4 regions of the Enterobacter sp. C3_dUdeg genome follow, and region 4 is predicted to be linked to each of the others. Evidence: predicted binding sites of a transcription regulator. Region 4 holds the regulator's gene; each other region holds the start of a gene.
What was found. The regulator PurR, encoded in region 4, represses purine synthesis genes. The targets are predictions, from matches to a motif close to CANGCAAACGTTTGCNTG.

Region 1 (5,429 bases), on a different contig from region 4:
CGTCGCAATGTTCGCTTCCACGCCGCAGTGGCCGGTGAAGGCCATCTCTGCCAGGGTCACCAGCAGGCCACCGTCGGAACGGTCGTGGTAGGCCAGCAGCTTACGCTGCGCCACCAGCGCCTGAATCGCGTCGTAGAAGCCTTTCAGCTGCGCCACGTCGCGCACGTCGGCTGGCTTATCGCCGAGCTGGCGGTAAACCTGCGCCAGCGCGGTAGCACCCAGCGCGTTGTGGCCTTTGCCCAGGTCAATCAGCAGCAGGGCGTTGTCTTCGGTCGCAAGCTGCGGCGTAACGGTGTGACGCACGTCTTCCACGCGGGCAAACGCGGTGATCACCAGCGACAGCGGAGAGGTCATCTCGCGCTGTTCGTTGCCTTCCTGCCAGCGGGTTTTCATCGACATGGAGTCTTTGCCCACCGGAATGGTCAGGCCGAGGGCAGGACACAGCTCCTCGCCCACCGCTTTCACGGCTTCATACAGGCCAGCATCTTCGCCAGGGTGGCCGGCAGCGGCCATCCAGTTGGCGGAGAGCTTGATACGTTTGATATCGCCAATCTGCGTCGCGGCGATGTTGGTCAGCGCTTCACCGACCGCCAGACGGGCAGAGGCCGCGAAGTCCAGCAGCGCCACCGGGGTGCGTTCGCCGAGAGCCATCGCTTCGCCGTAGTAGCTGTCGAGGCTCGCGGTGGTCACGGCGCAGTTCGCGACCGGGATTTGCCACGGGCCGACCATCTGATCGCGCGATACCATACCGGTCACGGTGCGATCGCCGATGGTCACCAAGAAGGTTTTCTCTGCCACAGCAGGCAGGTGCAGCACGCGGTTTACCGCTTCTGCCACGGTGATGCCCTGGCGATCCAGCGCTTTGCCCGCCGCTTTGCGGGTGGTTACGTCGCGGGTCATCTTCGGCGTTTTACCGAGCAGCACGTCCAGCGGCAGATCGATCGGCTGGTTGTCAAAGTGGGTGTCGCTTAAGGAAAGGTGCTGCTCTTCGGTCGCTTCACCGATGACGGCATACGGCGCGCGCTCGCGGCGGCACAGCTCGTCAAAAAGCGGCAGCTGATCCGCAGCAACCGCCAGCACGTAGCGCTCCTGGGATTCGTTACACCAGATTTCCAGCGGGCTCATGCCCGGCTCATCGCTCAGGATGTCGCGCAGGTTGAAGCGCCCGCCGCGGCCACCGTCGCTCACCAGCTCCGGCATGGCGTTGGACAGGCCGCCCGCGCCCACGTCGTGGATGAAGAGGATCGGGTTGGCGTCGCCCAGCTGCCAGCAGCGGTCGATCACTTCCTGGCAGCGGCGCTCCATCTCAGGGTTGTCGCGCTGCACGGAGGCGAAATCGAGATCCGCATCAGACTGGCCGGAGGCCATAGAAGAGGCCGCGCCGCCGCCCAGACCGATGTTCATCGCCGGGCCGCCCAGTACGATCAGCTTCGCGCCGACGACGATCTCACCTTTCTGCACGTGATCGGCACGGATGTTGCCGATCCCGCCCGCCAGCATGATCGGCTTGTGGTAGCCGCGCAGCTCTTCGCCGTTGTGGCTGTCCACTTTCTCTTCATAGGTACGGAAGTAACCGTTCAGCGCCGGACGACCAAATTCGTTGTTAAACGCCGCGCCGCCCAGCGGGCCTTCGGTCATGATATCCAGGGCGGTCACGATGCGCTCTGGCTTGCCGAAATCCTCTTCCCACGGCTGTTCAAAGCCCGGGATACGCAGGTTAGAGACAGAGAAACCGACCAGACCCGCTTTAGGTTTAGCGCCACGACCGGTCGCGCCTTCATCACGGATTTCGCCGCCGGAGCCTGTCGCCGCACCCGGCCACGGGGAGATCGCCGTCGGGTGGTTGTGGGTTTCCACTTTCATCAGGATATGCGCGGGCTCCTGATGGAAGTCATAGCGCCCTGCTTCGCGATCGGCGAAGAAGCGGCCCACCTCGGAACCTTCCATTACCGCGGCGTTGTCTTTATAGGCAGACAGCACGTGGTCAGGGGTTTGCTCCATGGTGTTTTTGATCATTTTGAACAGCGACTTCGGCTGCTGTTCGCCGTCAATAATCCAGTCGGCGTTGAAAATCTTGTGGCGGCAGTGCTCAGAGTTAGCCTGCGCGAACATGTAAAGTTCGATGTCGTTCGGGTTACGGTTGAGCTTAACAAACGCATCCTGCAGGTAGTCGATTTCGTCTTCTGCCAGCGCCAGGCCGAGACGCAGGTTGGCGTCAATCAGCGCCTGACGGCCCTGCCCCAGCAGGTCTACGCTCTGTACCGGCGCAGGCTGATGGTGAGAGAAAAGCTTCTGCGCGTCATCGAGAGAGGCAAAAACGCTCTCCATCATGCGATCGTGCAGTTCAGCCGCAACCGCCTGCCACTGCGCGTCGCTCAGGGTAGAGGCTTCCACGTAGTACGCCACGCCGCGTTCCAGACGGTTAATCTGGCTCAGGCCACAGTTGTGGGCGATGTCGGTGGCTTTGGAAGACCAGGGGGAGATGGTGCCCGGACGAGGCGTAGCAAGGATCAGTTTGCCGGTTGGCGTATGGCTGCTCAGGCTTGGACCATACTTGAGCAGGCGTTCCAGCTGTACGCGCTCCTCTGCATTGAGGGGGGCATTCAGGTCAGCAAAATGGACATACTCAGCGTAAATATTGCTTACCGGAAGGTCGGCCGCCTGAAAACGTGCCAGCAGTTTAGTGATACGGAAGGCAGACAGTGCAGGCGAACCACGCAGAATTTCCATCATAAGTCTCTCGTCTTCGAAGCGCCGGGGCGCTTACAGTGTGCGCAAGGGGGGAAAACGGGCGTCATTATAGAGAATCCTGAGCGCCGACGAAACCGTTTGCGTCGAAATAAAATTTGCACAGAGATTTAACAATAGATGTGACCTGTCTCTCTAATTGGTTGCCAAGTGGCGCAAGTTTACGCAAAATGCCGCTCATTCAATGGCAAACCTTATGATTAACATGGCTACAGCAGACTGAGGCAACCGGCGTCGCAGAGAATTAACTAATTGAAAAAATTAAAGATTAATTATCTGCTCATCGGCATTGTAACGTTGCTGCTGGCAGTGGCCCTCTGGCCTTCCATCCCCTGGTTCGGCAAAGCCGAAAACCGTATCGCCGCCATTCAGGAGCGGGGGGAATTGCGCGTCAGTACCCTCAACTCGCCGCTGATTTACAGCGACGTCAACGGCAAAATCATTGGCCTGGATTATGAACTGGCACAACAGTTCGCCGATTATCTTGGCGTGAAGCTTAAAATCACCGTCCGCCAGAATATCAACCAGCTGTTTGACGACCTCGATAACGACGATGCCGATATGCTCGCCGCCGGGCTGGTGTATAACAGCGAGCGCAGTAAGAACTACCAGCCAGGCCCGACCTACTACTCCGTTTCGCAGCAGCTGGTTTACCGCGTCGGGAGCCTGCGCCCGCGCTCGCTGTCCACGATTAACGATCGGCAGCTGACGATTGCGCCCGGCCACGTGGTGATTGACGATCTGCGTGAGCTCAAGGAGAAGAAATATCCCGACCTGAGCTGGACGGTGGATCCAAAACTCGGCACGATGGAGCTGCTGGAGCAGGTAAAAGATCAGAAGGTGCCCTACACCATCGCCGATTCGGTCGCGATCAGCCTGTTCCAGCGGGTGCATCCTGAAATCGCCGTGGCGCTGGACGTCACCGACGAGCAGCCCGTGACCTGGTTTAGCCAGCTTGATGACGACCAGACCTTCTCTGCCGCGATGCTTGATTTCTTCAACACCATCAATGAAGACGGTACCCTGGCGCGTCTGGAGGAAAAGTACCTCGGGCACGGCGATGACTTTGACTACGTTGACACCCGCAGCTTCCTGCGCGCGGTAGACAGCGTCCTGCCGGACCTGCAGCCGCTGTTCGAAAAATACGCCCAGGAGATTGACTGGAAGCTGCTGGCGGCTATTTCGTATCAGGAATCCCACTGGGACACCCAGGCCACGTCGCCCACGGGCGTACGCGGTTTGATGATGTTAACCAAAAATACCGCGCTGAGCCTGGGCGTGAACGATCGTACCGATGCCGAACAGAGCATCAGCGGCGGCGCGCGCTATCTGCAGGATATGATGGCCAAAGTACCGGAAACGGTGCCGGAAGAAGAGCGGATCTGGTTTGCGCTGGCGGCCTACAATATGGGCTACGCGCATATGCTTGATGCGCGAGCGTTGACGGCCAAAACGAAAGGTAACCCGGACAGCTGGTCAGACGTTAAGCAGCGCCTGCCGCTGCTGAGCCAGAAGCCATGGTATAACAAGCTGACATACGGCTACGCGCGCGGACATGAAGCCTACGCCTACGTGGAAAATATCCGTAAATATCAGATTAGCCTGGTCGGGTATCTGCTGGAGAAAGAGAAAGAGGCGACGGAGGCCAAACAGCTGGCTCAAAGCTACCCGGTCGTGGCGCCGGACGAGCTTAATCGTCCGACGGCTTCAATTCTGCCTTTTGCTGCTTTTTCTGCTGACGGCGCATTCGAAAGAAATCGCTTAATAGCCCCGAACACTCTGGTGCAAGCACCCCACCGATAGTCTTCACCTGGTGGTTCATACCCGGGTGACCCAGCACGTCCATCAGCGAACCGGCCGCACCGGTTTTTTCATCCCGCGCCCCGAAAACCAACGTCCCGATCCGGCTGTGCACCATCGCGCCGGAGCACATCACGCACGGCTCCAGCGTCACATACAGCGTGGTATCAAGCAGACGATAGTTTTGCAGCACCAGACCGCCCTGGCGAAGCGCCATAATTTCGGCATGCGCAGTAGGATCGTGGCGACCAATAGGCCGGTTCCACCCTTCGCCAATCACCTGATTGTTATGAACCAGCACCGCGCCCACGGGCACTTCGCCCTCGTCCCAGGCGCGTTGAGCCAGCGTCAGCGCGTGGCGCATCCAGTATTCATGATTGTGTTCAGGGTTGGACAAAGGCTGATACTCCAGTCGAAAAGCGGGCAGCATTATACACGCCCATTATGGATAAGCCTATTCGAGTTGCTGAAGTTCGCCTGATGGCGTGACGCGCCAGCGGTGCTGGCAAAAATAGAGCAGCGGGTTGTCCTGCTTGCTGTCGCTGTAGCCGCTGTACAGGCGCAGCGGCGTACCGATGCGTTTTTCCAGCTGGACCACTTTTTCATGCCCCAGGCAGCGCAGGGTCAGCACCCAGCCGCCGTAACCGCGGGCAATTTGCGTGGCGATAAGATTCACGCGCGGAAGCCAGGGGGTATCAAAATAAACCTGCTCCACCAGCGTCTGCGGGGAGCCGGTAATGAGCCAGATGTCGGCATCATTCGCGTCGAGATAGCTGGTCAGGCGCGCCTGCACCACCGGAAAGGCGGCGACGTGGCTGCGAAACCAGTGCGCAAAATCCTTTTCGAGCTGCTTAAGCCGCGCTTCGCTGTGCCCAAAGGTA
Region 2 (5,429 bases), 230 kb from region 4:
GAATTGAGAGTTTCAATAAAGCTAAATTAATGTCAATTATTGTCAGCCAGGGTTTTCAATAAAATACAATGTAAACAAAATCAATAATAGCCAGCAGCGCCCACAATAAGATATAGAGCATGAAATGCTCGCGAATATTATTCATCAGAAAGCTAACGATCCTGCGCATAATGCCCCGTAATGCAGTGTGAATAAAACGGGCCCCGGTACCTCCAGAGCCCGTGCGGATTATCCGTTAAAACGCGAGAGCGAGAAGGGCGTCAGATCAAACTGCGGCGTGATGCCCTGGGCAAACTGCGCGGCAATCTCGCCCAGCACGGAAGCGAACTTAAAGCCGTGGCCGCTCAGCCCGGTGATCAGCAGGACGTTGTCATGCCCTGGCAGGGTATCAATGATAAAGTCTTCATCCGGCGTGTTGTCGTAGGTACAGGCCGCGCCATAGAGCAAGCCACCGACGCCCGGAAGGATAGTACGCAGGAACGAGAAGGCTTCCGAACCATCCTGTGGACAGGCGCCAAAAGGCTTACGCTCTTCAGGGGAGGCGATCGCCTGGCCACCGTTGTGTTTACCGATTTTCAGCGCGTCTTTCTCGGAAGGGAAACCGTAGAACTGATCGCCATTCGGCAATTCGCCGGTGAAGGCTGGGAATTTATTCTGCGCGCTGTAGCGCCCATCCGACTGGAACCAGGAGAAGACCTTGCGCACCGGCTGGATTGGCAGTTCCGGCAGCAGGCGAGTGACCCAGGTTCCTGCGCTGACAAGCAGGCGGGACGCTGAATAGTCGCCGTCAAGAGTCGTTACCGTGACGCCATTCTCGTCATGGGTGATGGCCTCCACCGGACAGTTAAACAGCTGCGCACAGCCGGCCTTAGCGGCAAGATCGATCCAGGTTTTGATCGCCGTTTCACAATGCAGCACGCCGGAGTGGGCTTCAAAGAGGCCGATGTAATCGTCCGGGACGGTAATTTCAGGCCAGCGCGCGGTAATGCCCGTCGCGTCCAGCTTCTCGACATCAAGATTAAAGGCTTTTGCACTGCGTTCGACGCCGGCGAGAAAATCAGAATGAGCGGGGCCAAGGTTGACGACGCCGGTACGCTCGAAAATACGCTCTTCGGTCTGTTTCGCCAGCTCGTCCCACAGCGTCTGGGCGCGAAGCACCAGCGGCACATAGCGCTCGCCTTCTCCATACGCATGGCGCATGAGACGGGTATCGCCATGATGGCTGCCCTCAGAATGAGGAGGAAGGTGGGCATCGATCATCATGACCTTCAGACCTGCCTGTGTTGCGTAATAACCGGCAGCGGAACCCACGGAGCCGCTACCAATAATGATTAAGTCGTATCTCATATGCATCTCATAAACTGATGTTTTGTTAGCAGAGTAATTAACAACGCGGGGTTAGACAAGGGAGAAATAAATAAGGCACCGCGTGGGTGCCTGTAGAGAGAAAAATGGGCATAAGCTTAGTGCCGTTTATACTCATTTTCCTGATAGTCGCCAGATTCTATTTTTGCAATACCTGCCTCTAAAATAGAAATAAACTGACGGGCGACGTCTGTTGTTAGCCACAGCGTCTGTCCAACTTCCGCTTCTTCACGGTTGAGTTGATTCGGGGTCTGGTAGTGCAAACGCAGCATCAGCGCATCGTAGCTATCTACGGTACTGATATCCCAGCCAACCAGTGGATGGGTCTGGATCACTTCACTATTCTTTTCCATTATAACCCCCTTAATGCGTGTTAGAAGACAACGGCTCTGAGGTTCAATGCATGTTTTTCTGAAAGCATCTTCAGTATACCAAGTAATAAGGGTTCCAACGGGAAAAATAAACAGGTGGCAACACATTTTTCTGCTTTTTAGGATTGTTCGAACAATAAAACACCATCTCGTTCACGATTTTTAAAGAAGATGCCGAATTAATTTGAACTTGCAGGATTTTTAGACAAAAAAAAGCCGGGGCGACCCGGCAAAAAAACACAATGAGGGAGCAGTGTTAATCTGTGATAAACCAGTCGTCTGCGCTTTCCCACGTTTCCTGCAGGATTTCGCTGATGCGATCTTTATCTTCTTTCGCAGCACCAATGACGGAGAGGTTGTTCGCCGCGGCGTAACGCACCGTTACGGCACCCGCGTTGTCGGGAAAGGTGTTGTTAATACGGCGGGATAATTCGCCTGCCAGTGCATCAAGCGCGCCGGCAGGCAGAACAGTTGTTTTGGCTATGGTGACTTCAATACGCATAAATGCCCCCTGTGTAATATACTGTTTATTTATACAGTTATATTATCGGTTTGACAACAAGGGGCATTGATTTTTTAACGTTTTACCGTCCAGTTAACGGTTTCGCCCGCCAGGAATGGGATCAGCGTGTCATCCGTCAGCGCAATGGACTCCTCAACGTGGCTCGCTTTACGCTCCAGTTCGATGAAGGTGTCGTTGACCGGCAGGCCGTAGAAGCGCGGGCCGTTAAGGGAGCAGAACGCTTCAAAATGTTCGAGCGCGTTCATCTCTTCAAAGACGGTCGCGTAGCTGGCCAGTGCCGTTGGGGCGTTGAAGCAGCCTGCACAGCCGCAGCTCGCCTCTTTGCGGTGGCGGGCGTGAGGTGCGGAATCGGTGCCGAGGAACGCGCGGGAGAACCCGCTGGCAACCAGCTCGCGCAGCGCCTGCTGGTGGATGTTGCGTTTGAGGATCGGCAGACAGTACAGGTGAGGACGTACCCCGCCCACCAGCATGTGGTTACGGTTAAACATCAGGTGCTGTGGCGTAATGGTCGCGGCGATAAGATCGTTGCCGTCGCGCACATACTCTGCCGCGTCTTTGGTGGTGATATGCTCAAAGACCACTTTAAGCGCGGGCAGGCGCTGGCGCAGAGGCTCCATCACGGTCTCGATAAAGCGGGCTTCACGGTCGAAGATGTCAATCTCGGCATGCGTGACTTCACCATGGACCAGCAGCGGCATGCCCAGTTTCTGCATGCGTTCCAGAACCGGCATGATGGCATCAATGCTGGTGACGCCGTGGCTGGAGTTGGTGGTGGCATTTGCTGGGTAGAGTTTCGCCGCCGTAAATACGCCTTCGTTAAACCCGCGCTCCACTTCGTTCGGATCCAGCGAGTCGGTAAGATAGCAGGTCATCAACGGGGTAAAATCGTGTCCCGCAGGAACGGCATCCAGGATGCGCTGGCGATATGCCATCGCGGCATCGACGGTGGTGACTGGTGGAACCAGGTTAGGCATGACAATCGCGCGGCCATAAATTTCGCTGGTATAAGGCACGACGGTTTTCAGCATATCGCCATCACGCAGATGGATATGCCAGTCGTCAGGGCGGCGGATTTTAAGAACCTGGGGTTGTGCAGTCATGGAAGCTCCGGCTTGTCAGGAATCAGTCATAAGGATGGCTGTTTTTGCCGGACACAAATCATAAGCGGAAACGTTTTCGTTTGCACACTTTTCCGTAAAAAAAAGGGCGCCGCAGCGCCCTTCAGGTTAATCAGTGAAAGGAATGATAATTTCTCCCGGTTTCACCTCTATGCCTTTTGCATATTTTTTCGCCAGAGCTTCACCCTTGCTTTTGTCTTCGCTTAAGACGTACGCGGGCTGCTGGTTAAAGTAATTACGCAGCGACTGGTTCAGATAGGGCATCAGGGTTTGCAGAACCGGTGCCATCTTGTCCGGCGACACCTGCGCATCGACGACTTCCATCTCCTGCAGGAAAATCGCCCCTTTCTCTTTGTTGAAAACGGGCAGGGCCTTCAGCTTGAGCTTGATGTTGGCCTTCTGATTGCCAAAGAGGGATGACATATCGAGATCCGCATCACCGGCCAGGGTGACTTTGTTTGGCTCTTCACGTCCGATCTGGCTGGTCAGGTTCGTCAGGACGATATGCGCGTCCGCCAGTCCCGGCACGCCAATGTCTTTAGAGAAATTGTTATGTTTTTCCAGCGCCTGATTAATTTCCTGTTCACTGACGGTATATTGCGTGAGCTGGTTACAGCCAACCAGCAGGCCGCTGACTACTAATGCCGCGGCAAAGACAATTTTCTTCATAGTGTTCCTCAACGAAAAATCGGCGCTTCTGTCCTGTTACGCCAGTATGTCAGTGTGAATTGGCAGAAACCAGCAGAAAAAACTGAGAAGTGGGGCGGGAGGGACTCCCGCCCGAGGGAAAGGCTACGCGCCAGGCTCGAGCATCCCGCTCGCGCTGCGTTTCGGGCTGAACTGCCACCACAGAGCAAGGAGCGTCATAAAGCCCACCACGCCGAGCATCATCCACGGGAGTTCGGGCTGGTTTAACGCTTTGCCGGCATCAAACAACCAGCCGCCACCCGCGTAACCTAATGCGCCGCCAAGCGCCAGCCCCAGCCGGCTGAAACCCATATAGCTGCCGCGCGCACGCGCATCCGCAAGCGAGGCGCTCAGCGTTTCACGGGCAGGCTCGGCGATGATCGACCCTATATAGAACGTGCAAATCAGCGTAAACAGCTGCTGGAGAGAGTTCACCAGGCCGATCGGCATCATGCTCAGCGTCATCAGGAGCAGCCCGGCCATCAGGCGATGCTCCAGACGAAAGCGCCGTTCGCTCCAGCGGGCAATCGGATAAAGCAGCGTTAACGACAGGCAGGCTTCGATGGCGTACATCCATTTAACGGCTGCAGGGGTCCCCGCGATATCGTTAACCATGATCGGCAGCATCAGCATGACCTGTACAGCCAGCATGTAGTATCCCGTCAGGGTCAACACATAGGTGACAAAACGCCTGTCGCGCAGGACGCGGCCAAGCCCTTCCCGGACCGGCGCTTTGACCGTCGACAGTTTCCAGGCGGGCAGGAACAGGCCATTGAACAGCGCGCACAGAATAAAGAGCACCGCCCCAGCGGCGCAGACCAGACGGAAGTCATACTGCAGCAGCCAGCTTCCCAGCAGGGCGCCGATAACCGCCCCGGCACTGTCCTGCATCATCAGAATCGAGAAGAAACGGCCGCGGTGCTGGGGGCGAATAAGCTTTACCACTAGCGCGGTGCGTGGCGGATCGAACAGCGTGCCGCCGATACCGGAGAGGAAACAGGAGAACCAGAGCAGCCAGGGCTCCTGGGCGACCGCCATCGTGGCAAAACCTGCCGCGCGCAGCAGCATACCGGTAACGATCATCGGTTTAGCGCCAAAGCGGTCGGCAATGGCCCCGCCAAAGACGCCCAGGCCCTGCTGGACAAACTGGCGTAGCCCCAGGGCAATGCCAACCATTAATGCCGCCCAGCCCATCTGATCGACAAAGCGGATCGATATCAGCGGAAAAACGACAAAAAAGCCGAGCACGACCAGCATGTTATCGACGAGCAGGAAATATTTACCCAGGCTCCTGGCCTGTGATACGCGGGACATTTTCCCTCCAGGGAAAATAAGAAGGTGAGCACGCTAACATTCTGCGGTGTC
Region 3 (5,429 bases), on a different contig from region 4:
GCGTTGCCCGACGATGGTCTGCTTTGGCGGCGATGACATGAAAACACTGTTTATTACCACCACGCGGGAAAATATGGACGCGGACGAGCTGGCGAAGTATCCGCTCTCCGGCGCCATATTCACCCTGCCGGTGAACGTGGCAGGGATGAAGAAAAGCCGGTTCATCGAACGTTAAGCCGGGTCAACCGGGACCACGTTTTCGCTCGGATAGCAGCCCAGCACCTTCATGGAACGCGTGATCTCGCCCAGTTCGCGCAGGGCCTTCTGCATGGAAGCAGATTCCAGGTTGGCCTGGATATCGAGGTAGAACATCTCTTCCCACGGGTTACCGTGGATTGGGCGTGATTCCAGCCTGGTCATGATCAGGTTGTGATTACGCAGCACCAGCAGGGCTTCAACCAGCGCCCCGGCCTGTTGGCCGGTCGCCATCAGCAGCGTGGTTTTGGCCGGCACCTGGTCTGACACATTGATCGCCTTGCGGGCCAGCACCACGAAGCGGGTGATATTTTGCGTCTGGTTCGCCAGGTTGCGTTCCAGCACCTGCAGGCCATACAGCGCCCCGCCTGCTTCGCTGCCGAGCGCGGCGACGGTTGGGGTGTTAGCCTGCGCCACTTTTTCCATCGCCGCCGAGGTGCTTTCGGTGTACTCAATTTTCCAGTTCGGATAGCGGTTCAGGAACTGGCTGCACTGCTGGAACGGCTGTGGATGACTGTAAACCGTTTCGATCTTGCTCAGGTCCGTTGAGCCGGAGACCAGCACGCAGTGATCGATAGGGATCGTCAGCTCGCCTACCAGCGACAGGCTGGTGTGCTGCAGCAAATCGTAGACGTCGTTGATGGCGCCGGAGCTGGTGTTTTCAATCGGTACGACGGCGTAATCCGCCTGGCCGGTCTCAACCTGGTTAAAAATGTCGGCAAACTTCGCGCAGCCGCTCTCAATAAATTCTTCGAAATGGCGTGCGGCATACTGACGTGCGGCCAGGTGAGAATAAGATCCCTTCGGACCGAGGAAGGCAATACGCGCAGAGTGTGGATTGGTTTTGTTCAGATGCTGCTGGAGCAGCGCTTGCTGAGTGAGAACGGAGTCTTCGATGATGAGCTGGAACAACCGGGTAATGTAGTGGGCATCGAGGTGATGCACTTTGCCGAGCTGAATGAGACGTTCCAGCAGATCGCGCTCGCGGTCGATATCTCGTACCGGGCGATGGGAGTCCAGCTTGGCTTTGCCCACTTCAACGGCAAGCGCGCGGCGTTCGGCCAGCAGCGCCAGCAGTTTCTCATCCAGCGCGCTGATTTTTACTCGCAGATCCAGTAACGGGTTTTCCGGTGTCATAGTGTTGCCTGTCTCATTTTATCGTTATCAATAAAAAAGGCCCCCCGGTGTGGGAGGCCTTGTTGTTCGTCTTCGCATTCTTTATCACACGACGAAACGCCTCCCGTTCAGGGGAAGGTAAAAAAGAATGCGAAGAAGAACGGCGTAAGTTTCATAAAGTCATCCTGTGATTGATACCGTTAAAGTACCCGTACTGTTTTCACCCTGTCAATAAAAAACAAAAAACGCGCCCGAAGGCGCGTTGGCGGTACACTCAATTTAAAGGATTACTCTTCTTCAACTTCTTCCGCGAAGCTGGCGTCTTTCACCGATGTTGCGGCGCGACGGGCTTCACCTTTGTGTTGCACTTTATTGAGCTGCCGTTCCAGCTTGTTGATCAAATCGTTAATTGCTGTGTACATATCCTCATGTTTTGCGCTGGCGACCAGATGGCCGTTTGGAGTATTGATAGTTGCGTCAGCGATGAAACCCTGCGGCTCCTTGGACAGGATGATATGTGGATTAATCAAATGAGTTTGCCATTTATCCAGTTTGGCGAGACGGTCTGCGACGTGCTGGCGGATTGCCGGAGTAATTTCCATTTGTTTACTGGTAATGTTCATTGTCATAAATTTTACCTCTTGTCTTTCCGTCTTGGTGATTCCAGCATACCCGACCTAATGTCAAAATGTGTGATTTAGATCACGTTATTTTGTCGGTTTTTGTCAGGGAATCTTTTTTGTGAGGCAGGGCAGGAAGAGGTGAGATTTACCTTGTCGAAGGTAAAAATTGGGGCCATAGTTGACTGGATGTGTTGAGGCTTAAGCGCTTCAGCGACGCGCTAAAATGAATAAAAAAACGGCAGCCTTCGGGCTGCCGTTTTGCATTGAGGCAATATCAGGTGTTGCTGCTGTTCGCGGCGATGATTTTCGCCACTTTTTCAGCCTGAGCGGTCATCTGCATCTGACGGTAAGCATTTTCCATCAGCTTCAGGCCGTCGCGCGTTGCCTGAGTATCCGGATAATCACGCAGCATACCTTCTACGCGGTTAACCACGGCAACCCATGCGCCACGACGGGTATAGTATTCCGCTACGGAGTATTCATATTTCGCCAGACGATCTTTCAGGAACACCAGACGTTTGGTCGCGTCGGTCACGTACTGACTGTTCGGATAGCCGCGCACCAGCTTGGAGAAGTCATTGAAGGCATCACGCGCATGCTGCGGGTCACGGTCAGAACGATCCACGCCGAAGAAGCCCTGAAGCGCACTGTCGTCCAGCGCCATGTTGGTGAGGCCGCGCATGTACATCACATAGTCGATGTTAGGATGAGTCGGGTTCAGACGCATGAAACGATCGATGGTTGCCTGAGCCAGCGGCAGGTCGGCATTTTTATAGTATGCGTAGATGAGATCTAACTGTACCTGCTGCGAATATGGACCAAATGGATAGCGATTATCCAACGCTTCCAGTTGCGTTATCGCCTGTTTCCAGTTACCGTCCTGCAACTTTTGTTGTGCAGTCGCATAGATTTCATTCGGCGGATTGTCAGGGACCTGTTCATTTGAACCGGAGCAGCCCACCAAAGCCAGGCTCAACGTGGCCGCTGCCACCAGATATTTCATGCGCGTCATGACGTTTTGACTTTCCTCAAATGTTTGTCCGGGAGAAACTCTGTTCCTGCTCCCGATTAAGACCAGCTACAATAGCACACTATATTAAACGGCAAAGCCGTAAAACCCAACGTTAAACGAAGAAGCAGTTTATGGCACAACGAGTAGAACTCACCGCAACAGTCTCCGAAAATCAGCTCGGTCAACGCTTAGATCAGGCTTTGGCCGAATTGTTCCCTGATTATTCGCGTTCACGCATAAAAGAATGGATCCTTGACCAGCGCGTGCTGGTAAACGGCAAGATCTGGGACAAACCAAAAGAGAAAGTGTTAGGTGGGGAAGCTGTCGCCATCAATGCTGAAATCGAAGAGGAAATCCGCTTCGAGCCGCAGGATATCCCACTGGACATCGTCTATGAAGATGATGACATTCTGGTGATCAACAAGCCGCGCGACCTGGTTGTTCATCCGGGCGCGGGGAACCCTGACGGTACGGTACTTAACGCACTTCTCCATTATTATCCGCCGATCGCGGATGTCCCGCGCGCGGGCATCGTGCACCGTCTGGATAAAGACACCACCGGTTTGATGGTGGTGGCGAAGACCGTTCCAGCTCAGACCCGTCTGGTGGAATCGCTGCAGCTGCGCGAAATCACCCGCGAGTATGAAGCGGTAGCCATTGGGCATATGACCTCTGGCGGAACGGTGGAAGAGCCAATCAGCCGTCACCCAACCAAACGTACCCATATGTCGGTGCATCCGATGGGTAAACCGGCGGTGACGCACTATCGCATTATGGAGCACTTCCGTATTCATACGCGCCTGCGTCTGCGTCTGGAAACCGGACGTACTCACCAGATCCGCGTGCATATGGCCCACATTACCCATCCGCTGGTCGGGGATCAGGTATACGGTGGTCGTCCGCGTCCACCTAAAGGCGCATCGGATGAGTTCATCAGCGTATTGCGTAAATTCGATCGTCAGGCGCTGCATGCAACTATGTTGCGTCTTTACCACCCTATCACCGGTATTCAGATGGAATGGCATGCGCCTATCCCGCAGGATATGGTGGACCTTATTGACGCCATGCGTGCTGATTTCGAAGAACATAAGGATCAAGTGGACTGGTTATGACCAAACTGATTGTCCCGGAGTGGCCATTGCCTGCAGGCGTGGCCGCCTGCAGTTCAACCCGTATTGGCGGTGTTAGCCAGGGCGCGTGGGAGTCTTTGAACCTCGGTGCGCACTGTGGCGACAACCTGGAACATGTTGAAGAGAACCGCCGACGTCTGTTTGCTGCGGGGAACTTGCCGTCGAAACCGGTCTGGCTGGAACAGGTTCATGGTAACGCGGTGCTGAAGTTGACGGGAGAACCCTATGCTTCTAAACGTGCTGATGCCTCTTACAGTAATACTCCGGGAACCGTTTGTGCCGTGATGACCGCCGATTGTCTGCCGGTTCTGTTCTGTAACCGTGCAGGTACCGAGGTGGCTGCAGCACACGCGGGCTGGCGTGGTCTGTGTGAAGGCGTGCTCGAAGAAACTGTCGCCTGCTTTAGCGATGAGCCAGCCAATATTATGGCCTGGCTTGGCCCGGCCATTGGTCCTCGCGCTTTCGAAGTGGGGCCAGAGGTTCGCGAAGCCTTTATGGAAAAAGATCCGCAAGCGGTTGAAGCCTTCCTGCCTTCGGGGGATAAATATCTGGCCGATATTTACCAGCTCGCCCGTCAGCGTCTGAATAACGTTGGCGTGATGCAGATCTTCGGCGGCGATCGCTGCACATTCACCGAAAAGGGTGATTTTTTCTCCTATCGTCGCGACAAGACCACGGGGCGTATGGCAAGTTTCATTTGGCTGATATAACCTAAAGAATCAAGACGATCCGGTACGTGCCGTTTTCTTTTCACATAATTCAGGTCATTAACCTTGAATAATTGAGGGATGACCTCATTTAATCTCCAGTAGCAAATTTGACCTGTTATGGGAGGAGTTATGCGTCTGGATCGTCTTACTAATAAATTCCAGCTTGCTCTCGCCGATGCCCAGTCCCTCGCACTGGGGCACGACAACCAATTTATCGAACCTCTTCATTTAATGAGCGCCTTGCTGAATCAGGAAGGGGGATCGGTACGTCCTTTATTAACGTCCGCTGGCATTAATGCTGGCCAGTTACGCACCGCTATCGATCAGGCGCTGAGCCGTTTACCGCAGGTAGAAGGTACCGGCGGCGACGTTCAGCCGTCTCAGGATTTGGTGCGCGTGCTTAACCTTTGCGACAAGCTGGCGCAAAAACGTGGGGACAACTTTATTTCGTCAGAGCTGTTTGTTCTGGCGGCGCTTGAATCACGCGGTACCTTGACCGACCTGCTGAAATCTGCCGGTGCGACCACCGCCAATGTGACTCAGGCGATTGAGAAAATGCGCGGAGGTGAAAGCGTGAACGATCAGGGAGCCGAAGACCAACGTCAGGCTTTGAAGAAATTTACGGTCGATCTGACCGAGCGTG
Region 4 (5,429 bases):
GAACGTAAGAATAAAACCACCGCTAAGAACGACAAGAAAAAAACACCGGCTCAGACGAAACAGACCGCTTCCAGCAAGACGAAAACAAAACCTTCCCGCACTGCCCACTCCGCCAAAAGTAAAGCTTCGCAAACCGCCGCTAACCTCGTTACTGAAAAATGCATCACGCGTAAAGGCCACAAGGCGAAATGCACGAAGGTCACGAAAATAGCGGAAGTGCATAAAGTGCGCGTACAAAAAGCGCAGAAAACCGCGATGAACAAACTGATGGGGCAGATTGGCAAACCTTATCACTGGGGTGGCAGCTCGCCGCGTACCGGCTTTGACTGCAGCGGCCTCGTCTATTACGCCTATAAAGATCTGGTCAAATTCCGCATTCCTCGTACCGCCAATGAGATGTACCACCTGCGCGATGCCTCACCGGTTGACCGCGGTGAGCTGGAAAACGGCGATCTGGTGTTCTTCCGCACCCAGGGTCGCGGCACGGCTGACCACGTCGGCGTGTATGTCGGCAACGGGAAATTCATCCAGTCTCCCCGTAGCGGCCAGGATATTCAGATCACTTCTCTCAGTGAAGACTACTGGGTACGTCACTACGTCGGCGCGCGTCGCGTGATGACGCCAAAAACCATTCGCTAACCCCTGCCCTGCCGCATCCGTGGCAGGGTAAGTTCCTCTTTTGCATACCCTTTCAATTTGCTATCCTGTCCATGTTGTCTGTGTGGTTATTGGCAACACAAAATACAATAAGGAGAGAAGCAATGTCGTTCGAATTACCTGCACTACCGTATGCAAAAGACGCCCTGGCACCGCACATTTCTGCGGAAACCCTGGAATATCACTACGGCAAGCATCACCAGACGTACGTCACCAACCTGAACAATCTGATCAAAGGCACCGATTTTGAAGGCAAAACGCTGGAAGAGATCGTCCGCAGCTCAGAGGGTGGCGTATTTAACAACGCCGCTCAGGTGTGGAACCACACCTTTTACTGGCACTGCCTGGCACCGAATGCCGGCGGTGAACCTGTCGGTGAACTGGCTACCGCTATCAATGCCGCATTTGGCAGCTTCGCGGATTTCAAAGCGAAATTTACCGATGCAGCCATCAAGAACTTCGGCTCTGGCTGGACGTGGCTGGTTAAAGAGGCGGATGGCAAACTGGCTATCGTGTCCACCTCTAATGCGGGTACCCCGCTGACCACCAGCGCGAAGCCGCTGATGACCGTGGACGTGTGGGAACACGCTTACTACATTGACTACCGCAACGCGCGTCCGAACTACCTGGAGCACTTCTGGGCACTGGTTAACTGGGACTTTGTCGCGAAGAACTTCGCCGCGTAAGAGACACGCAGAAGGGTTCGCCCTTCTGCGTTTTTGGTTTATTCCGCAGCGCAGGCTGCTTCAGGCTGTTTACGACCCGACATCATCACCAGCAGCAGGCCGAGCGCGGCAATAATCGCCCCCATCACCGGCACAAAGCTGTACCCCAGACCACCTGAAATCACGGCCCCACCGGCCGCCGCGCCCAGGGCATTACCCAGGTTAAACGCACCGATATTCACGGAAGATGAAAGTCCCGGCGCCTCGTGCGCGACACGCATCACGCGCATCTGCAGCGGCGGCACCACGGCGAAAGTGGCGGCTCCCCAGACGACCATCGCAATCGCGGCCCCAAACTCATTGCGCGCCAGCCACGGAATGGCAACCATGATGACAATCAGCAGGGTTAAGAAGCCCTTCAGCGTCCCGCTCACGGAACGGTCGGCAAATTTCCCGCCGAGATAGTTGCCAATCGAGAAGCCCACGCCAATCAGCACCAGCATCGCGGTAACGAAGAGAGGCGTTGCGTGGGTGATATCGTGCAGTACCGGTGAAATATAGGTGTAGAGGGTAAACATCGCCCCTGCCCCCAGCACGGTGGTGAGCAGCGCGGAGAGCACCTGCGGGCGCATCAGCACCGCCAGCTCTTTACGCACTTCCGGACGTTCTCCGGCATTGCCTTTCGGCAGGGAGAAGAACAGCGCCACCATTGCAACCACGCCCAGCCCGGCCGTCGCCAGGAAAGACATACGCCAGCCGATCGCTTCTCCCAGCCAGGTTGCCGCAGGCACCCCGCCGATATTGGCAATCGTCAGCCCCATAAACATGGTTGCCACGGCGCTCGCCTGCTTGTGTTTTGGCACCACGCTGGCAGCCACGACCGACCCCAGCCCAAAGAACGCGCCGTGGTTAAGGCTGGTCAGAATGCGCGACAGCATCAATGTGGTGTAGTCCGGCGAAATGGCCGAAAGCACGTTGCCCAGGGTGAAAATCGCCATCAGGAAAATCAGCGCATTGCGGCGCGCGCGGTGCGAAAGAAGAAGGGTCATCAGCGGCGCCCCTACCATCACGCCGATAGCGTAGGCGCTGATTAACATCCCTGCCGCAGGGATAGAGACATCTACGCCCCGGGCAATAACAGGCAGTAACCCCATTGGGGAGAATTCAGTGGTGCCAATCCCAAAAGCGCCAATCGCCAGGGCCAGCAGGGGATAATTGATTTTCATGCGTCAACTCCGGATGCCGTGTCATGTGGTGACACAGAACAAAGAAGCAGAAAGCATGACATCAATCACAAAAAATGAGAAGTTAACAAAATGGCAAAAGATTTTTGCCAGAGAAGTAACAATCCGGGGAGTCGGGAGGGAGAAGGCTCTCCCTCCGCGTAAATCAGTGCAGCGCAGCCGTCAGACCGGCCGCAACAATCAGAGCCAGCACAACAACGGTGGTGAACAGCGAAAACTTAAGATCGGAACTCATCAATTTTTCTCCTTTTAATCCCCACACGAAAAGTGAGCTTGCTCATTTTTGCACAGATTACGTTAAAAATCTTCCTGGATTTATACTGATAACCACTTTACCTCTTCCCCTTTTCATCAAGATAGGACAAAATTCCACGCTAAATTTATTAGCGTACCGGCCATTGACCCCCTCCTGACGTCCCGTGTCGTTTTCCCGGCGTGCCGCAATTCAAGATTGCGAGATAAGGGTGAGAGAAGGCAAACGTTTACCTTCAAGTTTTTCAGGAGCTTAGGATATGGTCTGGAGTGACATTTAATGGCAACAATTAAAGACGTAGCAAAACGCGCAAACGTTTCCACTACAACCGTATCACATGTAATTAACAAAACCCGCTTTGTGGCGGAAGAGACGCGCAACGCCGTCTGGGCAGCGATCAAAGAGCTGCACTATTCGCCAAGTGCGGTTGCGCGTAGCCTCAAGGTTAATCACACCAAATCCATTGGATTGCTGGCGACCAGCAGTGAAGCGGCCTATTTTGCCGAGATCATTGAAGCGGTCGAAAAGAACTGCTTCCAGAAAGGCTATACCCTGATTCTGGGCAACGCGTGGAACAGCATTGAAAAACAGCGTGCCTACCTGTCGATGATGGCGCAAAAGCGCGTTGATGGCCTGCTGGTGATGTGTTCCGAGTACCCGGAATCCGTGCTGTCGATGCTGGAAGAGTATCGCCATATTCCGATGGTGGTGATGGACTGGGGCGAAGCGCGCGCAGACTTTACCGATTCCGTTATCGATAACGCCTTTGAAGGCGGCTATATGGCCGGTCGTTATCTGATCGAACGCGGCCACCGCGAGATTGGCGTGATCCCCGGTCCGCTGGAGCGCAACACCGGCGCGGGCCGTCTGGCCGGTTTTATGAAAGCGATGGAAGAAGCGTTGATCAACGTGCCGGAAAACTGGATTGTGCAGGGTGACTTTGAGCCGGAATCGGGCTACCGCGCGATGCAGCAGATCGTCTCCCAGCCGCACCGTCCGACCGCCGTGTTCTGCGGGGGCGACATTATGGCCATGGGCGCGCTATGCGCTGCCGACGAGCTGGGCCTGCGCGTACCGCAGGATATTTCCGTGATCGGGTATGACAACGTGCGTAACGCGCGTTTCTTCACCCCGGCGCTGACCACCATTCACCAGCCGAAAGATTCGCTGGGCGAAACGGCCTTCAACATGCTGATGGACAGGATCGTCAACAAACGCGAAGAGTCGCAGTCTATTGAAGTTCACCCGCGTCTTATCGAACGCCGTTCCGTTGCGGACGGTCCGTTCCGCGACTACCGTCGTTAATCGCTTTACGGGGCCAGCTATGCTGGCTCCCGTAACCATTCCCGGTTCAGCGTTTCGCTGTCTCCCAGATAATCCAGCAGCCAGGCCATCGCAGGCGAGACGTCATTTTGCTGCCATGTGAGGCAGCAGGCCGCATCCGGGAACGGATTCTCCAGCGTCAGCTCAACCCACTCTCCGGTATCGATGCGCGGACGCGCGAAATGAACGGGCACCATCGCGACGCACAGCCCGGCGCTGAGGCACGTCGCCGACGATTCCCAGTCAGGGGCCACCACCCGCCGCTGGTTGTCCAGAAGCCAGGTGATACGCTTGGGCAATGAACGGGACGTATCCTCCAGCACCAGCGACGGCCAGTTGCGCAGCGTGTCATCGCTGAGCGGCCCTTCCATCGCCGCCAGCGGATGGTCGCTTGCCACCACGCATTTCCAGCTCAGCATCCCCATATCGCGAAAAGCGTAACGTCCCCCGACCGGGATCGCCTGCGTAGCCCCAATCGCCATCTCTGCCCTGCCGTCCGCCAGCGCATCCCAGACGCCGTTGAACACCTCCTGCGAGACCCGCAGCTCGACGTCAGAGAAATGACGGTAGAAATCGACGATCATCTGCCGGGTGCGTTCCGGCTTAACGATGTTATCCACCGCGATGGAAAGATGCCCCCGCCAGCCGTTAGCGATCTGCTGACACTGTTCGCGGGTGATCTGCATTTTTTTGATAACAGAACGCCCTTCCTTCAAAAACCACGCGCCTGCGGGCGTTAATTCCACATCACGATGCCGCCGTTCAAACAGCGGAACCGCCAGCCACTCCTCCAGTTGGCGCACCGTGTAGCTTATTGCCGAAGGGACGCGGTGCAGCTCCTGCGCCGCACCGCTGAAGCTGCCGTTACGTGCAACAGCATCGACCACTTCAAGAGAATAATCTGACCACATTTTCTGCCTGCAAATTTTTTGAATGCACCCGCCAAATATTAGCGTTTCACAAGCGGCTTTGCACTCCCTACACTCAGCGCCAATGTATACCTGCCTCCTCAGGAGAATAAAATAATGCAACCCAGGAACGGTTTTTTAGCCTGGCTCGGCGGCTTAAGCGTGCTGGGCTTTTTGGCCACCGATATGTACCTGCCGGCGTTTGCCGCCATGCAGGAAGATTTGCAAACCCCGGCTGCCGCCATCAGCGCCAGCCTGAGCTTATTCCTCGCCGGCTTTGCCTTCGCACAGCTGCTCTGGGGACCGCTCTCGGATCGCTTTGGTCGTAAACCGGTGCTGTTGCTGGGCCTGGCCATTTTTGCCGTGGGCTGCCTGGGGA

Region 1: the regulator PurR is predicted to act here: its motif matches at 2,819-2,836, upstream of purL (phosphoribosylformylglycinamidine synthase).
Region 2: the regulator PurR is predicted to act here: its motif matches at 3,423-3,440, upstream of pyrC (dihydroorotase).
Region 3: the regulator PurR is predicted to act here: its motif matches at 2,038-2,055, upstream of raiA (ribosome-associated translation inhibitor RaiA).

What each region holds. Positions count from the first base shown of each region.
Region 1 covers NZ_BAAKFX010000007.1:28,124-33,552, reverse strand. The annotation lists gene purL (phosphoribosylformylglycinamidine synthase) at 1-2,733, opposite strand, end outside; gene mltF (membrane-bound lytic murein transglycosylase MltF) at 3,001-4,551, shown strand; gene tadA (tRNA adenosine(34) deaminase TadA) at 4,439-4,978, opposite strand; gene yfhb (phosphatidylglycerophosphatase C) at 5,003-5,429, opposite strand, start outside.
Region 2 covers NZ_BAAKFX010000001.1:1,532,748-1,538,176, reverse strand. The annotation lists gene AC27FC_RS07365 (YceO family protein) at 56-169, opposite strand; gene solA (N-methyl-L-tryptophan oxidase) at 229-1,347, opposite strand; gene bssS (biofilm formation regulator BssS) at 1,464-1,718, opposite strand; gene dinI (DNA damage-inducible protein I) at 1,993-2,238, opposite strand; gene pyrC (dihydroorotase) at 2,313-3,359, opposite strand; gene AC27FC_RS07340 (lipoprotein) at 3,486-4,046, opposite strand; gene mdtH (multidrug efflux MFS transporter MdtH) at 4,170-5,378, opposite strand.
Region 3 covers NZ_BAAKFX010000013.1:93,945-99,373, forward strand. The annotation lists gene AC27FC_RS20555 (SMP-30/gluconolactonase/LRE family protein) at 1-175, shown strand, start outside; gene pheA (bifunctional chorismate mutase/prephenate dehydratase) at 172-1,332, opposite strand; Phe leader region at 1,363-1,488, opposite strand; gene pheL (pheA operon leader peptide PheL) at 1,440-1,487, opposite strand; gene raiA (ribosome-associated translation inhibitor RaiA) at 1,599-1,940, opposite strand; gene bamD (outer membrane protein assembly factor BamD) at 2,209-2,946, opposite strand; gene rluD (23S rRNA pseudouridine(1911/1915/1917) synthase RluD) at 3,078-4,058, shown strand; gene yfiH (purine nucleoside phosphorylase YfiH) at 4,055-4,786, shown strand; gene clpB (ATP-dependent chaperone ClpB) at 4,916-5,429, shown strand, end outside.
Region 4 covers NZ_BAAKFX010000001.1:1,298,834-1,304,262, forward strand. The annotation lists gene AC27FC_RS06100 (C40 family peptidase) at 1-639, shown strand, start outside; gene sodB (superoxide dismutase [Fe]) at 762-1,343, shown strand; gene AC27FC_RS06110 (MFS transporter) at 1,382-2,548, opposite strand; gene cydH (cytochrome bd-I oxidase subunit CydH) at 2,712-2,801, opposite strand; gene purR (HTH-type transcriptional repressor PurR) at 3,099-4,124, shown strand; gene punR (DNA-binding transcriptional activator PunR) at 4,142-5,053, opposite strand; gene punC (purine nucleoside transporter PunC) at 5,168-5,429, shown strand, end outside.